2 regions of the Kitasatospora sp. NPDC090308 genome follow, and region 1 is predicted to be linked to the other one. Evidence: riboswitches for the same ligand, from Rfam matches in the RefSeq annotation. Region 1 holds a riboswitch; the other holds the start of a gene.

The links. A riboswitch is a leader RNA that binds a small molecule or an ion and turns the genes downstream of it on or off. The one in region 1 is predicted to bind cyclic di-AMP.
Region 2: it holds a riboswitch for cyclic di-AMP, as region 1 does, so the genes downstream of both, ACIQVD_RS01880 (NlpC/P60 family protein) here and ACIQVD_RS25665 (transglycosylase family protein) in region 1, are expected to answer to the same signal.

The regions. Positions count from the first base shown of each region.
Region 1 is NZ_JBIVXY010000013.1:27,372-34,414, reverse strand. Features, by position in the region: gene ACIQVD_RS25670 (CapA family protein) at 1-1,009, shown strand, start outside; gene ACIQVD_RS25665 (transglycosylase family protein) at 1,032-2,258, opposite strand; cyclic di-AMP (ydaO/yuaA leader) riboswitch at 2,262-2,429, opposite strand; gene ACIQVD_RS25660 (MFS transporter) at 2,934-4,328, shown strand; gene ACIQVD_RS25655 (pyrimidine/purine nucleoside phosphorylase) at 4,449-4,730, opposite strand; gene ACIQVD_RS25650 (glycine hydroxymethyltransferase) at 5,002-6,450, opposite strand; gene ACIQVD_RS25645 (DinB family protein) at 6,818-7,043, shown strand, end outside.
Region 2 is NZ_JBIVXY010000001.1:438,790-445,832, forward strand. Features, by position in the region: gene ACIQVD_RS01870 (hypothetical protein) at 1-756, opposite strand, end outside; gene ACIQVD_RS01875 (NlpC/P60 family protein) at 984-2,045, opposite strand; gene ACIQVD_RS01880 (NlpC/P60 family protein) at 2,253-3,350, opposite strand; cyclic di-AMP (ydaO/yuaA leader) riboswitch at 3,361-3,514, opposite strand; gene ACIQVD_RS01885 (C40 family peptidase) at 3,914-4,954, opposite strand; gene ACIQVD_RS01890 (NYN domain-containing protein) at 5,139-6,518, opposite strand; gene ACIQVD_RS01895 (hypothetical protein) at 6,698-6,964, opposite strand.

The sequences.
Region 1 (7,043 bases):
TCCGCAGGACCCCGCCGCGACGGCCTCCGGCGCGAGCCCGGGCCCCGGTCAGGGGGCCGGGGCGGGGAGCGGCATCACGGTGGCGTTCGCCGGGGACGTCCACTTCGAAGGGCGGACCGCCGCCCGGCTCGGCGCCGCCAAGGCCGACACCGCGCTCGGCCCGATCTCCGGCACGCTCTCCGCCGCCGACCTGGCGGTGCTCAACCTGGAGACCGCGATCACCGGCCGCGGCAAGGCCGAACCCAAGACCTACACCTTCCGCACCACGCCCAAGGCGCTCGGCGCGCTCAAGGACGCGGGCGTCGACGTGGTCTCCCAGGCCAACAACCACGCCGTCGACTTCGGCCCCGACGGCCTCGCCGACACCCTCGCCGCCAAGGCCGCCTCCCCAGTGCCCGTGATCGGCATCGGCAAGGACGCCGAGGAGGCGTACGCCCCGTACCTGACCACCGTGCGCGGCGTGCGGGTCGCCGTCCTGGCGGCCAGTCAGGTCGACGAGATCACCAACCAGAAGTGGCGGGCCGGCGCGCACAAGCCCGGCATCGCGTCCGCCCTCGACGAGACCGCGCTGCTGCGGGCCGTGGCCGGGGCGAAGGCGCAGGCGCCCGTGGTCCTGGTCTACCTGCACTGGGGCGACGAGGGCGTGGCCTGCCCGACCCGTGCGCAGACCTCGCTGGCCAAGAAGCTCGCCGACGCCGGAGCGACCGCCGTGGTCGGCACCCACGCCCACACCATGCTCGGCGCGGGCATGCTCGGGAACACCTACGTGGCGTACGGCTTCGGCAACTTCCTCTGGTACGGCACCTCGAACTACACCGCCTCCGACGAGACCGGCGTCACCACGATCACCGTCACCGCCGACGGCCGCGTCACCGGCGAGACCTTCACCCCCGCCCACATCGACGGCCGCGGCGTGCCCGTCCCGCAGAACGGCAGCGCCGCGAAGGCCGCCCAGCAGCGCCGCGACGGCCTGCGCGGCTGCACCGGACTGGCCGCCGTCCCGAAGTGACGGCGGCCGGTCCGGGCGTCCGTCAGCCCAGGTCCAGCACCTGGCCGGGCCGGATCAGGTCCGGGTTCTCGCCGATCAGCTGCTGGTTCGACTTGTAGAGCTCGGACCAGCCGCCGCCCACGGCGTTGCTGCGGGCGATCGAGGCCAGCGTGTCGCCGGGGCCGACGGTGTACGGCTGCGCGGACGGGGCCGGGGACGCTGCCGGAGCCGGGGCCGCCGGGGTGGTCGGGGCCGCCGGGGTGGTGGACGCGTCCGTGGGCGCGGTCGTGCCGCTGCCCGCGCCCGGGGCGGTGGTGGTGCCGCCGCCGGGCGACGCGTCCGGGGTGCTGCCGGTGCCGGTGCCGGTGGACGGGCCGGGCGACGGGGTGACCGGGAGGGTGGGCAGCAGGCCGCCCCCGTTCCCGTCGTTGGTGCCGGTGCTGCCGTCGGTGGGCGTGTTCGGGCTGGGCGAGGCGGTCGGGTCGGTGGGGTCGCCGGGAGCGGCCGGGTCGGTGGGGGGGACCGGCGGGACGGTCGGGGTGGCCGAGGCGTCCGGGGCGTTCGGGGTGTTCGGGGTGGGGACGGTCGGGTCCGGGGTGGTCGTGGTCGGCGCGCTCGGGTGCGGCTGGGGGTGCGTCAGCTGCATGTAGCGCTCGTACAGGCTCTGGTGGCTGGTCCAGAACCAGGCGCCGTTCTTCTCGTACCAGTACACGTGCGAGACCGGGTCGTAGCCGGGCAGGCCGGAGAACACCGGCGTGCTCTTCCCGTCCGGGACGGTGCTGCCGTCCGGGGCGGAGTTGACCGCCGCGACGCCGCGCGCGCCGCGCAGCGAACCCGTCTCGTCCGCCGAGTCGTTGTCGTCGACCACGCCCGGCGCGCTGGCGGTGTTCAGGCCCGCGTCGTCCGCGCACGCCGACCAGGGCGAGGGGCCCTCGGTGGCCAGGATGCGTTCGGCGACGGCGATCTGCTGGCTGCGGGTGGCCCCGTTCGGCAGCGCCGAGTACTGGGTGCCGCCGTAGTCGTTCCAGCGCTGGGCGGTGATCCCCAGGCCGCCGTAGATGCCGTTGCCCGCGTCGGAACTCCAGTTCCCTCCGCTCTCGCAGTCGGCGACCCGGTCCCAGACCGCGCTGGGGGCGGCGTGTGCGCCGGTGACGGCGAGCAGCGGCAGGGCGATGCCGACACCGGCCACGCCGGCCGCCGCGATCGCCCGCTCGGCCGCCTTCTCCGCCGGACCCTGCCGGCGGTGGCGTCCCGAACCCGTGAAGAGCATGCGAGATCCTCTCCGCACGCCTACGGGGTGAGCTGTCGGGTTCGGGCCGGGAGGGAGGCCCGGCCGTCGCGCCCCGGTCACCCGGTGCGGACGGCTTCACCCCTAGCCGTGGGGGACGGCAACAATCGTGGTTCCCCCGTCCCTGCCCAAGGGTCTTGGTGGTCGACCCGCAGCGCGGTGGACAGGGCTCGGCGTTGTCGCGTGCGGGGGCCCGGCGGTGCGAGCCGGGGCGAGCCTATTCACTCGAACGTGGCAATCACAAGCGCGTCGCGCCCGGATCACGCCCTCGTCACGTCGGGTCCTGCGTGGTGTGTGGACGACCTGTTGACGGGAGATCGGGCGGGAGGACGAGGGGAGGGCCGGCGGATCGGTGGGAGAAGTCTGGCCGATCGGTGGGATTGGGGTGGGAGGGAGCGGGGAAGGCCGGTGCTCCGACGGGGTGGTGTCGGCGGCTCTCGCCCGCCAACTGCCTTTGAGGGTAGTCGAGTTGGGTGCAAACGGTGCATTCGGCGCGTTGCGGATAAATGATGCGACAGGGGGTCGGCGGGCTTCCTACGATCGCCCTGCTCGCTGTTCCGGTGGGCGCGTGGCCGGGTCCGTCGAGTTCGTCGGGTCCGACAGGTCCGACAGGTCCGTCAGGTCCGTCAGGTCCGTCGAGTCCGTTGGGGAGGTTCCGTGGGTGCCCTGATTCCTGAAGTGCTCCGCACCGAGCGCCAGTTCGCCAGGCTGTTCGTCGGCCAGTCGCTGTCGACCCTGGGAGACCGGGTGTCGTTCGTGGCGCTGCCCTTCGCCGTGCTGTCGATCGGCGGCTCGGCCGTCGACGTGGGGCTGGTGACGGCCGCCGGGCTGCTCCCGCTGCTGGTGTTCACCCTGGTCGGGGGCGTCTGGGCGGATCGGATACCGAGACGGCGGATCATGCTGGCCTCCGACCTGCTGCGGTGCGCCGTCCAGGCGGCCGTCGCGGTGCTGCTGCTCACCGGCACCGCCCGGGTCGGGCTGCTGGCGCTGCTGATGGCGCTGTTCGGGGTCGCGGACGCCTTCTTCCTCCCCGCCTCCACCGGGTTGCTGCCCCTGCTGGTCCCCGCCGATCGGCTGCGCGAGGCGAACGCGCTGAGCGGGTTCGTCCAGTCGACGGGCCTGGTGGTCGGCCCGGCGCTGGCCGGTCTGCTGATCGCGGCGGTCGGCCCGGGGGGTGCGCTGGCGATGGACGCCGCGAGTTTCGCGGTCAGTGCCGCGGTGCTGGCCCGGCTGGGCGCGGTCGACGGCGCGGTCGCGGCGGGCGGCGTCGACGGCGCCGGCGGCGGGGCCGAGCGGGGCGAGCGGCCCGGGTTCCTGGCCGAGCTGCGGATCGGCTGGCAGCAGGTGCGCAGCCGGACGTGGGTGTGGTCGAGCATGCTCGCCATGGCGGTCTACCACGTCGTGGTGCTGCCCTCGGTGTTCGTGCTCGGGCCGGTGCTGGCGCAGCGCGAGTGGGGCGGCGCCAACGCCTGGACGGTGGTGGTGATCGCCTTCGGCCTCGGTTCGATCGTGGGGGACGTGTGCTCCTACCGGTGGAAACCGGTCCGCCCGATGGCCGTCGCGGCGGTGGCGATGGCGGTCGCCTCCTGCCAGGCCGCGATCATCGGCTCCGGTGCGCCGGTCTGGGTGATCGCCGCCCTGGAGGCGGTCACGGGCGTGGGCGTGTCCCTGCTCTTCGTGCTCTGGGAGACCTCGCTCCAGGTGCACATACCGGAGCGGGTGCTCTCCCGGGTCAGCTCCTACGACCACCTGATCGCCGTCGCCCTGATGCCGCTCGGGCTGGTGCTGGCCGGTCCGCTCTCCGAGAGCCTCGGCGTGCGTCCCACGCTGTTCGGGATGACCGCCCTCGCCGTCCCGGTCGCGTTCGTCCTGCTCGCGCTCCCCGCGGTCCGTCACCTGCCGGCGAGCCGGCCTCCCGAGCCGGAGCCCGAGCCGGCGGCCGGACTTGGACCTGAGCCGGAGCCCGCGCCCGGGGTCCGGACGGCGGCGGGGACGGTGGCGGGAGCCGCCGGGCGCCGGGAGCCCGTTCCGGAAGCGGAGGCGGCGCTGTGAGCGTGACCCACGGCTGACCACCGGCCCACCACAGCGCGCCGCGCCCAGCCCGGTCGCGGCCGGGGCGACCGGACCGGCGGCTGCGGCGGTGGCTGTGTGGCGGTGGTCAGCGGGAGGGGATCAGCGGTATTCGCAGAGGTAGGCCGTGTCGATCGAGACCTGGAGGTGGAACTTGCTGTCACCCGGAACGGAGAAGTGCTCACCGGCGGAGAAGGTCCGCCAGTCGTCGGTGCCGGGGAGCTTCACGGTCAGGGCGCCGCTGACCACGTGCATGACCTCCGGGGCGGCGGTGCCGAACTCGTACTCGCCGGGGGCCATCACGCCGACGGTCGCCGGGCCGTCGGCCGAGGTGAAGGCGACCGACTTGACCGTGCCGTCGAAGTATTCGTTGACCTTGAGCATGCGCGTTCTCCTGCGGAAGGGGTGCGGAACGGCGGCCGGCGCGTCGCGCGCCCGGCCGCGGCGGGGGCGAGCCTATCGGCGCGAGCAGCTCGGTTGCCGGGAGCGTCCGCTGGTTGGTCACCGGCCGACGGTGGCCCCCGCCGCCGTCGGGCCCGTCTCCGCCGCAGGTCGGAACGCGGCGCGCGGCGCGGCGAGTTCGGCGGCCCGGCCCGCCGGGGTGGCGGCGGGCCGGGCCGGGAGGCGTCCGGACGGGGACGCCGGGAGGGGAGGATCAGCCGAGCGTGATGCCCGGGTAGAGCGGGTGGTCGGCGAGCAGGTCGACCGCGCGCTTGGCGACGGAGTCGCGGACGGCCTCGTCCAGCGCGTACTGCGCCTTCGAGGAGCCGACCGGCGCGGCGGCCGTCAGCACGGTGTGGATCAGCTCGGCGACCTCGTCCAGCTCCGCCGCGTCCAGCCCGCGGGTGGTCAGCGCGGGCGTGCCGAGCCGGATGCCGGAGGTGTACCAGGCGCCGTTCGGGTCCTGCGGGACGGCGTTGCGGTTGGTGACGATGCCGGAGTCCAGCAGCGCCGCCTCCGCCTGGCGTCCCGTCAGCCCGTAGGAGGAGACGTCCGCCAGCACCAGGTGGTTGTCGGTGCCGCCGGTCACCAGCCGGGCGCCGCGCTTGAGCAGGCCCTCGGCGAGCGCCCGGGCGTTGTCCACCACCTGCCGGGCGTACACCTGGAACTCGGGGCGGCGCGCCTCCGCGAACGCCACCGCCTTCGCCGCCATCACGTGCGACAGCGGGCCGCCGAGCACCAGCGGGCAGCCCCGGTCGACGTGCTCCGCCAGCTCCGAGGTGCACAGCACCATGCCGCCGCGCGGGCCGCGCAGCGACTTGTGCGTGGTGGTGGTGACGATCTGCGCGTGCGCGACCGGATCGAAGTCCCCCGTCAGCACCTTGCCCGCGACCAGGCCGGCGAAGTGCGCCATGTCGACCATCAGGGTCGCGCCCACCTCGTCCGCGATCTCCCGCATCCGGCGGAAGTCCACCAGCCGCGGGTACGCCGAGTACCCGGCCACCAGGATCAGCGGCCTGAACTCCAGGGCGATCCGCCGGACTTCGTCGTAGTCGACCAGTCCGGTCGCCGGGTCCGTCCCGTAACTGCGCTGCTCGAACATCTTGCCCGAGATATTCGGCCGGAAGCCGTGCGTGAGGTGCCCGCCCGCGTCCAGCGACATGCCCAGCATCCGCTGGTTGCCCAGCTCGCGGCGGAGCTCGGCCCAGTCCTGCTCGCTCAGGTCGTTGACGTTGCGGACCTGGGCGCGCCGCAGCGCCGGGCTCTCCACCCGCTGCGACAGCACCGCCCAGAACGCCACCAGGTTGGCGTCGATCCCGGAGTGCGGCTGCACGTACGCGTGCTCCGCGCCGAACAGCTCGCGGGCGTGCTCGGCGGCCAGCTCCTCCACGGTGTCCACGTTGCGGCAGCCCGCGTAGAAGCGGCGGCCCGGCGTGCCCTCCGCGTACTTGTCGCTCAGCCAGTTGCCCATCGCCAGCAGCACCGCGGGCGAGGCGTAGTTCTCACTGGCGATCAGCTTCAGCGAAGCGCGCTGGTCCACCAGCTCCCCGGAGATCGCCGCGGCGATCCGGGGCTCGACGGCGCGCACCACGTCCAGGGCGCTGCGGAAGGCGGTGTCGGCGGCGGGGCTGCCGAAGGTGTGCGCGGGCAGGGGCTCGACCACGGGCGGTCTCCTCGTACGGAACGGCGACGATTCGGACGGCCCAGGCGCACGGCTACAGCACACGGCACCCGAGGGCACCGCACGGAGCCGCTCCCCGATGGTGAGTTCCATCCCAGCGCGCCAGTCACGGCTCACCGCGATCGTACCAACCACCGCGCCGGGCCCGGGCCGAATCCCGCAGACACGGTTCGAACACCCGCCCCGGTCCCGGCTCCGGCTCCGGTCCCGGCCCCGGCTCACGTTCCGGCCTCGGTTCACGTTCCGGCCCCGGCTTCGGCCCCGGCTAGGGAGCCGGCTCAGGTCCCGCTCCCTGCCCTGGGCGAAATTCCCTGGTGCGGCCCGGTCGGACCTGGGCATGATCGGGCGCATGACATGGACCGTCCCCACCACCGCCCGCACCGGCGGCTCGCTCACCGCCCCCGAGACCGAGCTGCTGCCCGGCTACCTCGCCTGGCACCGGGCCACCTTCCTGCACAAGTGCGCCGGCCTGACCGGCGAGCAGCTCGCGCTGCGCCCGTTGCCCGAGAGCTCGCTCTCGTTGCTCGGGCTGATGCGCCACCTGGCCAAGGTGGAGCGGACGTGGTTCCGGATCC
Region 2 (7,043 bases), on a different contig from region 1:
CTGCCGGGCGGTGCGTCCGGCGTCCCGGTAGCCGGTGTAGTCGGCGACGCCCTCGGAGAGCCACAGCGGCGTCCAGGACCTGGTGTCGGCCCGGGTGGCGACGTGGGTGGCCTCGTGGGTGACCACCACCCGGCGGCCGAGTTCGCTGAGCTGCCGGTACGCGTCGGGGTTGACCACGATCCGGTCGGCGGGGGCGTGCACGGGGGCGCCGCCGACCGCCAGGGTGACCGCCGCTATGCCCTGGTAGGCGTCCGCGGAGACGTCCATCCGGCGGGCGAACTGCTGCTCGGTGAGCGGCAGTTCGAGTAGCAGCCGGCCCGTGAACGGCCCCCAGACCGCCTCCACCGCGGGCACCGCCCGGTCCGCCAGCTCGGCCAGCGCGGCCAGTTCCGCCGCCTCGCCGAGGCCGAGCACCAGGCCGCGCCTGCCCTCCGCGGTCCGGACGGTGCCCAGGTCCCAGGGCGCGGCCGCGCCGGTCGGCACCTCCCGGGCCACCCGCCAGCCGGCCGCCTCGCGCACCAGCTCGACCTGCCGCTCCAGCAGCACCGGGTAGTCGTCCACCCCGGCCAGCCGGTAGCCCAGCTCGGCGCCGACCCGCACCCGGTCCGCGTCGGCGGGCGGCTCGGCGAAGGAGGTCAGCTTCAGCGCGTACGCGGCGAAGCGCAGCCCGGCGGTCCGGGTCAGCAGGTCCCGGTCGGCCTCCTCGGCGCCGTCCGCGGAGCCCGCCAGCAGCCCGGCGGTGTCCCGGCCGGCCACCGCGCGGGCCCGCTGCTCCAGCAGCCGTACGGCGGTCTCCCGCAGCCCGGGCGGCGGCGCGGGCGGCGCGGCGGGGGCCGACCGGGCGGGCCGGACCGGCGGGAGCGAGAGCTGGGCGGCCCCGGCGGCGGCCAGCAGCAGGGCGGCCCGCCGGGACAGCGGAGCACCGGCCCGGCCCGGCCCGGTGGCCGTCGCCGGGTCGGTGACCAGGGGCTCGTCGACGAGGCTCAGACCCGCACCACCGTGTTGACCGGCATCGCGCCGACGCTCTCGTAGCGGACCCGGGCCCCGGGGTAGGGGGCGTGCACGACGACGCCCCCGCCGGCGTACATGCCGACGTGGTGCCTGTCGCTGTAGAAGATCACCAGGTCTCCGGGCCGGGCTTCGGCGAGGCTCACCCGCCGGCCGGCCGTGGCCTGTCCCTGCGAGGTCCGCGGCAGGGTCACTCCGGCCTGCCGCCACGACCAGTACATCAGACCGGAGCAGTCGAAGGTGCCGGGGCCGGTCGATCCGTAGACGTAGGGGGAGCCGATCTTGGAGATGGCGGCGGCCAGCGCGGCGGCGGCCCGGTCGGAGGAGGGCGGCTGGTCGCCGAGGTCGATCCGGTCGGTGCCGCGGGTGGCGCGCTGCCGGGCCGCCCGGGCGTCGTCGGCCGTCAGCCGGGCCCGCTCGGCGGGGGCGAGGCCGTTCAGCAGCCGCTGGGCCTTGGCCAGCCGCTCGCGGACCTCGTCCTTGGCGGCGGACAGCCGCTGCCTGGCCTGCTCCAGCTCGTCGAGCTTGGCGCCGGCCTCGTGCCGCCGCTCGTCGAGCCGCCGGGCCCGCTCGGCCAGCTCGCGCAGCCGGTCGCCCTGCCGGGCGGTGGCCTGTTCGAGCGAGCGGGCGCCGGTCAGGTAGCCGGCCGGGTCCTGGTCGAGCATCAGCCGGACGGCGGGGTCGATGCCCTGGGACCGGTACTCGGCGGCGGCGACGGCGCCCAGGTCGCCGCGCATCCGGTTGAGCTCCTCCTGCCCGGCGGCGACCTGGTCCTGGAGGGCGCCGGCCTCGGCCTGGAGCCGCCGCTGCTGCTCCAGCGCGGCGTTGCACTGCTCGGAGGCCCGCTCGGCCTCCTCGTAGAGCTGGTCGACCCGGGCCTTGACCTCGCCGCGGTTGGGCGGGTCGGCGGGGCTGAGCGGGGCCGCGGCGGCCCCGCCCACGGTCAGGCCGAGCGCGCCGGTGGCGGCGGCGGTGAGCGCCAGGGCGCGGGCGAGGCGCTGGACGCCGGGCAGTGGGGTGCGGCGGGGCACGGACACGCGCGACGGCTCCGTTCTGCGGCCGGCCTCCGCCGCCGCCCGCGGTCGGACGGCCGTCCTCGCGGGGGCCCGGGGGCAGAGGTTAGCGATTCCGACCGATCCAGTCCAAACCCTGACAGCACCGAATATTTGACCCCTAATCGGGCATCCGAACGAGAGCGGCCCGGCACCCCGTGCGGGGTACCGGGCCGGGGCCTCGACGGAGCGTCAGATCCGGACGATCCGGTTGATCGGCATCGCGGTCGCCGACTCGTAGCGGACCTGCGCGCCGGTGTGCGGGGCGTGGATGATCTGCCCGTTGCCGACGTACATGCCGACGTGGTGCTGGTCGCCGTAGTAGATGATCAGGTCGCCCGGACGGGCGTTGGCGATGTTGGTGCCGAGGCTGGTGCCGGCCCCGGCCTGCGCCTGCGAGGTGCGCGGGATGGACACCCCGGCCTGCTTGTAGGCCCACTGCATCAGCCCGGAGCAGTCGAAGGTGCTCGGCCCGGCCGCGCCGTAGGAGTACCAGCTGCCCAGCTTGGAGGCCGCCGCGCCGACCGCGTTGCCCGAGAAGCTGGAGGACGCCGGGGCGTTCAGCTCCGCCCGGCCGCTGTCGCGGGAGGCCCGCTGCTGTTGCTGCTGCTGTTGCTGCTGCTGCGCGGAGTCGGCCTTCGCCTTGGCGTCCGCGGCGGCCTTGGCCTCGGCGGCGGCGAGCTGCTCGCGCTCCTGCTGGGTCAGCGTGTTGAGCAGCTCCTGGGCCTTGGCCAGCTTCGCCTGGACGTCCTCCTTGTCGGCCTTGAGGGCCTTGGTGGTGGTGTCCAGTTCGGCGAGCTTGGTCTCGGCCTCCTTGCGCTGCGCGTCGAGCTTGGCCTGCTCGTTCTGGAAGGTCTTGAGCAGGTCGGCCTGGGTGGAGCCGACCGCGTTCAGCGCACCAGCCTGGCCGAGGAAGGTGTCCGGGCTGCTGGAGAGCATCAGCTGCATGGTCTGCGGCATGGTGCCGGTGCGGTACTGCTCCGCGGCGATGCCGGCCAGCGACTCCCGGGCGGAGGTCACCTGCTCCTGCTGCCGGGCGAGCTGGTCCTGGAGCTGGCCGACCTGCTTCTGCAGGTCCTGCTGCTTCTCGACCGAGGCGTTGAGCGCCTCCGTCTTCACCTCGGCCTGCTCGTTGAGCTCGTCGACCTGGGCCTTGACCTGGTCCTTGGTCGGCGCCGGGTCGGCGTGCGCCCCGCCCTGGGCGGAGAGCGCCACGGCAGCGGCGGCGGTGGCAGTGAGAATCGAGACCCGGGCACGGCCGACGGGCTTGGGACGGCGATGGGACGCCACGAAGGCGGACTCCTTCTTCCTCACACCGCCTACCGGGTGAGCTGACGGGTTCGGGCTGGAAGAGATGCCCTACGGCGCTTCACCGACCGCGCGCGGCGGTCGGCCCGGCGCCGATTCACCCCGGGGGAACGTGGTTCCCCGGCTCCGTTCGACAGCACCCCCGCAGGGGTATCCCCGTCGGCAGACCCGGTGTTGACGGTCTGCCCGCTGCGTCACGGACTCGGCGGCGACCTCCGCCGCCGCCCCCCTTGGGCGATCGACACTGCGGTGGTCGAAGCACGACCCTAGTAACCGATCCGTGATCCGTTCAAATCCTTGTCGGAAAAAAATCTGATTCTGAATCAAATACCTCGACACTTATGACCGAACGTGATCGGTTCACTACCCAGCACGGAGCAATTCTCACCCTGCGGCCGGAAAACACCACACCCGGGCGTGTCACGGATCACAGCAGGATCCCGACCCGCCCGGGCGTGTCACAGTGCGTCAGTTGTCGCCCGGTGAGGCGTTTGTCCGATTCGCCGGGCCGTCGATCAGCCCCGGCCGGACCCGACCCGCCCCGGTCAGACCCGGCGGATGGTGGAGATCGGCAGGGTGTCGACCTTCATCGTCTTCACCACGTCACCGGTGCGCGGCGCGTGCACCACCAGGCCGTTGCCGATGTACATGCCGACGTGGTGCCGGTCGCCGTAGTAGATGACCAGGTCGCCGGGCTGCGCGTTGTGCCAGTCGGTGCCCACGTTGGTGCCGTAGCTGCCCTGCGACTGCGAGGTGCGCGGCAGCGAGACGCCGGCCTGCTTGTACGCCCACACCATCAGGCCCGAGCAGTCGAAGGTGCTCGACCCGGTGGCGCCCCAGACGTACGCCGAGCCCTGCTTGCCGAGCGCGGCCGCCACCGCGGTCGCCGCGTAGCCGCTGGCCGGCGGCAGGGTGGACGGGTCGACCCGGGAGGCGCTGCGCGAGGCGGTGCCGCCGCCGGAGCCGCGGAGGATGGAGGCGCGGTCCGCGGCGTTCAGCTTGGAGAGCAGCTTCTGCGCCTCGGCGAGCTTGGCGTTCACGTCGTTCTTGGCGTCGTTGAGCGCCTGGGTCTGGCTGTCCAGCTCCTGGAGGACCTGGGAGGCCTCCTGCTTCTGCTGGTCCAGGCGGCGCTGCTGGTCCTTGAGCGACTTGAGCGTCTCGGCCTGGGTGCTGGCCGCCTGCCCGAAGGAGGTGGCCTGGGTGAGGTACTGGTCCGGGTTCGAGGAGAGCATCAGCTGCATCGACGGGTCGACGCCGCCCTGCCGGTACTGGTCGCCGGCCACCGCCGCCAGCCCGGAGGCCAGCTCGGTCAACTGCTCCTGGCCGCGGGCCACCTGGTCCTGCAGGTCGTCGGCCTGCTTGCGCAGCTGGTCGGCCCGCTCCTTGGCGCCGTTGTACTTCTCGGCGGACTGCTCCTGCTCCTCCAGCAGCTTGTCGACCTGCGCCTTCACCTCGTCCTTGTTCGGCTGGGCCGGGGCGGCGTGCGCGCTGGCCTGGGCCGTCAGGGCGACCGCGGTCGCGGCGGCAGCGGTGAACACGGAGATCCGCGCACGGCTCGGCTGCTTGGGACGGCGGTGGGAGGCCAAGGGGGAGCTCCTTCTTCCTGCTGGACTCACCCCGACGAGTGATGGTCCGGAATATAGGTTTGACGCCAGACCCTAGTGAAGTCCCTGCCTCCGCGTCCACTCCCGGGGGCTTCCGGATGCCCGCCCCCGCCCCCTTTCACGGGACCGTCACACTCCGGCCGCCCGGGGGCCCGCTGACCGCCCCTCAGCTGCGCGCCAGCCGGTTCAGCAGCAGCACCGAGGCCACCGGCCGCGCCCCCGCCGTGCGGACCCCGTCGGCGACCTCCCGGTCGGCGGAGACCACCACCACCGGACGGCCCTGCGGCTCGGCCCGCACCAGCCGGCGGATCAGCTCGTCCGCGGTCTCCCCGGTCCGGCTGAAACGCACCCGCACCCCGCGCGGCGGGGCCATGATCACCGGCACGTCCAGGTCCTGGCCGTCGAACACGCAGGTCACCTCGGCCTGGGTGCGCTGGGCCAGCATCGCCAGCCCGCCCAGCAGCCGCATCCGCTGCTGCTCCAGCGGCAGTTGGGGGTAGCCGGTCTTGGTCACGTTGTAGCCGTCCACCACCAGGTGGACCTGCGGGATGGCCAGCAGCTGGTCCAGCAGCGCCGGGTCGTCCTCGGCCAGGCCGCGCCGGGCCACGTCGTGCGGCGAGGCCGAGCCGGGCTCCACCGCCTCCACCAGGTCGGCCGGGCGCAGCGCGGTCACCGGCAGCGCCAGCTCGCGCTGGAGGCCCTGGGCCGACTGCAGCACGCTGTCCAGCAGCAGCCGCAGCCGCATGTCCTCGACGCTGCGGCCCTCCCGGGCGGTGCGCCGTCCGCTCTCCACCGCGGCCTCCAGCTCGGCGACCCGGTGCCGCAGCCGCCGGGCCTCGCTCTCGGCGGCGCTGCGCTCGGCGGCGGCGGCGGCCCGCGCCTCGGCCAGCTCCCCGGCCAGCCGGCGGTTCTCGGCCTGCGCCCGCCGGGTGTCCGCCTCCAGCGAGCGGACCTTCTTGCGCAGCGACTCCGCCTCCCGGCGCACCCCCTCGGCCTCGGCCCGGTGCCGCTCCAGCTCGCCGCGGGCCGCGGCCCGGGCCTCGGCCAGCTCCTCCTGGAGCTTCTCGGCCAGCCGGGCGGCCTCGGCGGCGGCGCCCTCGGCGTCGACCCGCTCGGCCTCCTCGCCGGCCTCCTCCACCAGCCGGGCCCAGCCGGACGGGCGGACCAGGTAGGCGGCGGCGGCCACGTCCATCGGGTCGGCGGCGGCCGGGACGGCGCCCGACTCCAGGGCCTGCACCAGGTCGGGCTGGCCGAGCCGCAGCCGTTCGGCTATCCGGACCCGGAACGCCGGGTCCGACTCCAGCGCGGCGGCCAGCGCGGTCCCCGCGTACTTGGCCCGCCGGGCCGGGGTGAACTTGGCGTACGGGCGCAGCGAGGCGGGCAGCTCGCCCGGGGCGATGCCGCCGAGCGCGTCCGAGGCGATGCCGACCACCCGCCGGCGCACGCCCTCGGGCAGGGGGCGCCCGGCCGTCTCCGCCGCGTCGTCCCGGGCCGGGGCGGGCGCGGTCCCGTCCGGGCCCGCCGGCGCGTTCGCTGCCTCCGCCACTGTCCTCGGCTCCGATCCTGGTCCTGGCGGGCCCTCCCGGCGGGTGCCGGGCGGGTGTTGGTGTCCGCCGCTGCTGCCAATTGTCCCGTCTACCGTGCCGCTCCGACAGCACCCCGCCGACGAGTGCGCCCCGCGCCCCCGTCCGGGCCGGACGGGAACGCGGGGCGGTGGGGACGGCGTCAGCCCTGCTGGGCCCCGCCCTCCGCGGACTCCTCGGCGCCGGGGCGGGCCACCAGCTCGACCTGGTCGACGGCGTTGCACCAGCGGCAGCGCACGGACTCGATGGTCTCCGCGAGCACCTGGGTCTCCTCGACCTTGGACTCGCCGGAGAGGTCGAAGTGCAGGAAGTCGGTCACCCGGGACGAACGGGTGACGTCGAACCGGGTCAGGTTGCCGCACAGGGTGCAGCGCCAGCGGGTCTCGGCGGTCGGCGCGGCAATGCTCATCAGTGGTCCCTCTCGGCTGGTCCCGGTTCCGGGCCTCCAGCCTATTGCCTGCCGCCGGACGGGCGGATCACCGGTCCAC